Regions from separate parts of the Pseudomonas sp. Ors-4-3C genome, predicted to be linked through region 1. Evidence: predicted binding sites of a transcription regulator. Region 1 holds the regulator's gene; the other holds the start of a gene.
What was found. Region 1 encodes FliA, which starts transcription of late flagellar genes. Its sites were predicted from a motif close to CTAAAGTTTNNNNNNNNNNNGCCGNTAA; they were not measured.

Region 1 (3,207 bases):
AACTGGATGAGACGGCCAGCCTTGGCGAAGTGTTGAGCCTGGCGATCAGTCATGAACTGCCGGTCGCCTACCTGACCGACGGCCCACGGATTCCGGATGATCTGCATCTGCCGCGCCGTCATCAATTGGTCAGTCGCGCCGTCAGCGTGCAAATGCAGGAAGAACCCAGCGAAGAAGCCATGGCTGACATGTTCGCTGATATCTACCACAGCCCGACCAAGCAGGTTGGCTGAGGTAATGAACAGTTTTTGTACCTACATCGATGGTCTGCCATGCATTGTTCCGGTTGAGAACGCGCAGCCAGTAATGTGGCCTCCGTCTATGCAAGACAAGGTAAAGAAATAACATGGGCAGCATGCATCCCGTACAGGTGATCGCGGTGACCGGCGGCAAAGGTGGCGTCGGCAAGACTAACGTGTCAGTGAACTTGTCTCTGGCGCTGGCAGAGCTTGGCCGTCGGGTCATGCTGCTGGACGCCGATCTGGGGCTGGCGAACGTCGACGTTCTGCTGGGACTGACCCCCAAACGCACTTTGGCCGATGTCATCGAAGGCCGCTGTGAGCTGCGCGACGTGCTGTTGCAGGGCCCCGGCGGGATCCGCATCGTGCCGGCCGCTTCCGGCACCCAGAGCATGGTGCACCTGAGCCCGGCACAACACGCCGGTCTGATTCAGGCCTTCAGCGACATCGGCGACAACCTCGATGTGCTGGTGATCGACACCGCTGCGGGTATTGGTGACTCGGTAGTCAGTTTTGTCCGCGCCGCGCAGGAAGTGTTGCTGGTGGTCTGCGACGAGCCGACCTCGATCACCGACGCCTACGCGCTGATCAAACTGCTCAACCGCGACTACGGCATGAACCGCTTCCGCGTCCTCGCCAACATGGCGCAGAGCCCGCAGGAAGGGCGCAACCTGTTCGCCAAGTTGACCAAGGTCACGGATCGCTTCCTCGACGTCGCCTTACAATACGTCGGCGCGGTGCCGTACGACGAAAGCGTGCGCAAGGCAGTGCAGAAGCAGCGAGCGGTCTATGAAGCCTTTCCGCGTTCCAAGTGCGCGCTGGCGTTCAAGGCGATCGCGCAGAAGGTCGATACCTGGCCGCTGCCTGCCAACCCGCGCGGTCACCTGGAGTTTTTCGTCGAGCGCCTCGTGCAGCAAACGGCAGGGCCTGTGCTATGACCGCCAGCGGTATGAACTACTACAAGAAGTCGGCACGTGACGCGCAGTACGAGTTGATCGAGCGTTACGCGCCACTGGTCAAGCGCATTGCCTATCACCTGCTGGCGCGCTTGCCGGCGAGTGTGCAGGTTGAAGACCTGATTCAGGCCGGGATGATCGGCCTGCTCGAAGTCTCGACCAAATACGACGCCAGCAAAGGCGCCAGTTTCGAAACGTATGCGGGCATCCGGATCCGCGGCGCGATGCTCGACGAAGTACGCAAAGGGGACTGGGCGCCACGTTCGGTTCACCGCAACACCCGTATGGTCAGTGACGCAATTCGGGCAATTGAAGCTAAAACCGGCCGTGACGCTAAAGATCACGAGGTTGCGGCCGAACTCCAATTGAGTCTCGACGATTACTACGGGATTTTGAATGACACCCTGGGCAGCCGGCTGTTCAGTTTCGACGACCTGTTGCAGGACGGCGAACACGAAGGGCTGCACGAGGATGGCGCCAGTGCTCATCTTGAGCCGTCACGCGATCTGGAAGATGAACGCTTCCAGGCGGCGCTGGCGGACGCGATTGCCAATTTGCCGGAGCGTGAGCGACTGGTGTTGGCGCTGTACTACGACGAAGAGCTGAACCTCAAGGAGATCGGTGAAGTCCTTGGCGTCAGTGAATCGCGGGTCAGCCAGTTACACAGCCAGTGCGCGGCCCGTTTGCGGGGGCGTTTGGGGGAGTGGCGAGCGCGCTGAAGGCAGTGTGGGGACACTGCGAACGAGGCTGGTGCGGTGATGAACGGCACCGGTCTTGCTCTGTTGTGCTCCAGACAGTCTTCGAGTGCTGCGCCGATTGATTGAAGTGGCGCGTCCAGGTGCTGGGCGCGTTTAAGACTGCTTGGAGGTCGAATTGAACAAAGACATGAAAATCCTCATCGTTGATGACTTCTCAACGATGCGGCGGATCATCAAGAACCTGCTGCGGGATCTTGGGTTCACCAACACCGTCGAGGCCGACGATGGCACTACCGCCATTCCGGTGCTCAACAGCGGCAGCATCGACTTTCTGGTAACGGACTGGAACATGCCGGGCATGACCGGTATCGACTTGCTGCGCCACGTGCGTGCCGATGAAAAACTCAAGCATCTGCCCGTGCTGATGGTGACCGCAGAAGCCAAGCGCGAGCAGATCATCGAGGCTGCTCAGGCCGGTGTGAACGGCTATGTGGTCAAACCTTTCACGGCTCAGGCGTTGAAAGACAAAATCGAGAAGATTTTCGAACGCATCGGCTGATGAACGCGCGGGGGAGCTATGGAGCATAACGAATCTTCACAGGGCGATTTCGAGTCGACCCTGAAAAAACACGCGGTCGAACTGGTCGAAAGCCTTGAAAAAGGCAGGTTCGGCGACGCTGTGCAACTGATCCATGAGCTCAATCAGACCCGTGACCGCGGCCTGTATCAGGAAGTGGGCAAGCTCACACGCGAACTGCACAGTGCGATCGTCAACTTCCATATCGATCCGCACATGCCGCAGGCCGAGGAAGTGTCGCAAATCACCGACGCCACCGAACGCCTGGGCTATGTGGTCAAGCTGACCGAAGCCGCGGCCAACCGCACCATGGATCTGGTGGAAAGCGCCACGCCGGTGGTCAATGGCCTGGCTGAAGAAGCTCAGGCCTTGAGCACCGATTGGGGGCGCTTCATGCGTCGCGAAGTCGGGGCTGAAGAGTTCCGCGAACTGGCGCGCCGGGTCGACGGTTTTCTGTCACGCAGCAGCACGGACAACCGTGCGGTGTCGAGCAACCTGAACGACATCCTGCTGGCTCAGGATTACCAGGACCTCACCGGTCAGGTGATCAAGCGTGTGACCCAGTTGGTCACCGAAGTCGAAAGCAATTTGCTCAAACTCGTACTCATGGCCAGTCAGGTGGACCGCTTTGCGGGCATCGAACACGACCGTGCTGCGATGCTTGCAGAAAAAGATCCACAAAAACATCTCTCGCAGGGTGAAGGTCCGCAGATTCATGCCGATAAACGAGAAGACGT
Region 2 (3,207 bases), 1.6 Mb from region 1:
GAACTTCATCGGCCACCACCGCGAAACCACGGCCCTGTTCGCCGGCGCGGGCCGCTTCGATGGCCGCGTTGAGTGCCAGCAGGTTGGTTTGCTCGGCAATCGAGCGGATCACCTCCAGCACACTGCCGATCTGCGTACTTTCCGCCGCCAGGGTGCGAATCACCTCGACCGCCTGATCAATGGTCCCCGACAGTTTATCGATCTGTTGCAGACTGCCGTCGATGTTGATCTGGCCCTGTTGTGCCTGGGCTTCGGCATCGCGCATTTCAGCGGCCGCATGTTCGGCATTCTTCGCTACGTCCTGCACGCCGTAGGTGACTTCGTTGATCGCCGTCGCCACCAGTTCCATCTGCTGCGATTGCTGCTGGCTGCGTTGCTGGGCCTGGGTGGCATCGTTGCCCAGTTCACTTGAGGACTGGCCCAGCGCACTGGCCGAGATCTGCAAATCGCCTATCACCCGGCGCAACTTGGCGGTAAAGGCGTTGAAGTGATGAGCCAGTTGCGTCACTTCGTCCTGGCCGTGGGTGTCGAGACTGCGAGTCAGGTCGCTTTCACCGCTGGCGATGTTGGCCATGGCGTTCACGGTTTCCTGCAGCGGACGCACGATGCTGCGGGCAATCAAAATCACCAGCAGGGCCATGATCACGGCGATCACCAGGCCTATCACCGAAGCCTTGATCACCTGACCCTGGAACTCGCCCTGCACATCGTCGATGTAAACGCCGGAGCCGAGCACCCAGCCCCATGGCTCGAACAGTTTGACGTAAGAGGTTTTCGCCACCGGCTCGCTGGCGCCGGGCTTGGGCCAACGGTAATCGACCATGCCGGCGCCCTTGCTTTTGGCGATTGCGACCATTTCGTTGAACACCGCGAAACCGTCCGGATCACGGATCGCCGAGAGGTTCTGGCCTTCGAGCTTGGGGTTGGTCGGGTGCATGACCATCACAGGCGTGAGGTCGTTGATCCAAAAGTAGTCGCTCTGGTCGTAGCGCAGACCGCGAATGGCGGTCAGCGCCTGTTTCTGTGCGGCGTCGCGGGTGAGGGTGCCGGCGGTTTCGAGGTCGTGGTAGTAGGTCAGCAGGCCGCTGGCGGTCTGCACCACATGCTGGGTTTTCTGCGCCTTGGCGTGATACAGGTCGTCGTGGATCTGCTTGAGCATCAACACGCCCAAGGTCAACAACATGACCACTGCCACAATCAAAATGAGCCACAAGCGTCGGCTGATCGACACACTGCGCAAGCTGTTCATAACGCTGTCACTCCGATTTCTTTTTCTTGTAATAAATCAACGCCAGCATCCAACCACGTTTGGGTGATCGGGCATACGCGACCCAAGTCGAATAACGCCGCAGCACTATTAAGGCTTGTCTGTTAGGATTTCGGCCCCGCGCGTAAAAACCTGAATCCAAGTTGATATTTCACGGAATTTTGACCGTTTCGTGTGGATCCTGTGTGCGCGGAATCGGTACAGCAACAAACAGCTACGCTGAACGCAGTGAACGTAAAAAAATATTATCGGGGCATGCCGCCGTGCATCGCTCTTTGGGGGATTGATGGATCTTTGGACCGCCTTGCAGGCGCTGATTCTTGGAGTTGTAGAGGGGCTGACGGAGTTTTTGCCCATTTCCAGTACCGGACACCAGATCATTGTTGCCGACTTGCTCGACTTCGGCGGCGAAAGGGCCATGGCGTTCAACATCATTATTCAGCTCGGCGCGATCCTCGCGGTGGTGTGGGAGTTTCGCCGCAAGATTCTCGACGTGGTGATCGGCTTGCCGACCCAGCCGAGTGCTCGGCGTTTCACCGCCAACCTGCTGATCGCGTTTCTGCCGGCGGTGGTGTTGGGGGTGATTTTTGCCGATTTGATTCACCAATACCTGTTCAACCCGATCACGGTTGCGACTGCGCTGGTGGTGGGTGGCGTGATCATGTTGTGGGCCGAACGCAGGCAGCATGAAGTGCACGCCGAAACCGTGGACGAGATCACCTGGAAGGACGCGCTGAAAGTCGGCTTCGCGCAATGTCTGGCGATGATTCCCGGCACTTCGCGTTCCGGCTCGACGATCATCGGTGGCCTGCTGTTTGGCCTGTCGCGCAAGACCGCGACCGAGTTCTCGTTCTTCCTGGCCATGCCGACCATGGTCGGTGCGGCGGTGTACTCCGGTTACAAGTATCGCCACCTGTTTGTGCCGGCGGATTTCCCGGTGTTTGCCATCGGCTTCATCACTGCGTTCATCTTCGCCATGATTGCCGTACGCGGTCTGCTCAAGTTCATCGCCAGCCACAGTTACGCAGCGTTTGCCTGGTACCGGATCGTTTTCGGTCTGGTGATTCTGGCGACCTGGCAGTTCGGCTGGGTCGACTGGTCGGCGGCCAAGGCATGAGTGACTCTCGCGCCCGTCGCCCCGAAGGACGTCCATCCGGTGGTGGGATTCAGAACCTCAAGTTGAAACTGATCGTTCTCCTGATCGTTTGCGCAATGCCGCTGTTCGGTTCGGTGTCGATGTGGCTGCGCGGAATCTCGCTGGTGCCGCTGGCCGCCTATGGGATCGTCAGCGTGCTGGCGTTCTTTCTGTATTGGGCTGACAAGCGCAAGGCTCGTGCCGACGCCTGGCGAACGCCGGAGAACGTACTGCACGCGGTGGAGCTGGCGGGTGGCTGGCCGGGTGCGCTGATTGCTCAGCAGGTGTTTCGGCACAAGACGCGCAAGGTTTCGTATCAGATTCTGTTCTGGGTGATTGTGGTGTTGCATCAGGTGTTCTGGATCGACCAGTTGTTTCTGGGTTCGAACCTGATTTCATTGTTCTGAATCACCACAAATCCCCTGTAGGAGTGAGCCTGCTCGCGATGGCGTCGCATCAGTCAAAGAGATGTCGACTGATACACCGCTATCGCGAGCAGGCTCACTCCTACAAGGATCGGGTTTAGAGCAACAATCCGATTTGGGTTTTCTTCGGCAACTTGCTCACCACCAACTGATGCGAACGCTGCAGCAAGCCCTGCAGTTCCTCGGCACCCAGCGGGTAGGGTGGGTGCATGATGATCCACTGCGCCCGCGCCAGATAAGGCGCCGGATGAATGCCCGGGCGGTCGCAATGGCCGAGAAACAGATCCTTGTCGACCTTGAACGCCAATGAGTCCCCACGCAGCCCCTGCAGGGCGAACATCTTGTTGCCGGCAATCGAGAACACCCGCACGCCGCCCCAT

Region 2: a site for FliA is predicted at 1,377-1,404, ahead of ACVHNU_RS11500 (methyl-accepting chemotaxis protein). Genes of this name have one in related genera too.

Annotation. Positions count from the first base shown of each region.
Region 1 covers NZ_CM146900.1:980,916-984,122, forward strand. Annotated here, with positions in the region: gene flhF (flagellar biosynthesis protein FlhF) at 1-233, shown strand, start outside; gene fleN (flagellar synthesis regulator FleN) at 347-1,177, shown strand; gene fliA (RNA polymerase sigma factor FliA) at 1,174-1,914, shown strand; gene ACVHNU_RS04580 (chemotaxis response regulator CheY) at 2,081-2,452, shown strand; gene ACVHNU_RS04585 (protein phosphatase CheZ) at 2,471-3,207, shown strand, end outside.
Region 2 covers NZ_CM146900.1:2,579,248-2,582,454, reverse strand. Annotated here, with positions in the region: gene ACVHNU_RS11500 (methyl-accepting chemotaxis protein) at 1-1,249, opposite strand, end outside; gene ACVHNU_RS11495 (undecaprenyl-diphosphate phosphatase) at 1,554-2,384, shown strand; gene ACVHNU_RS11490 (DUF1294 domain-containing protein) at 2,381-2,809, shown strand; gene ACVHNU_RS11485 (MmcQ/YjbR family DNA-binding protein) at 2,925-3,207, opposite strand, start outside.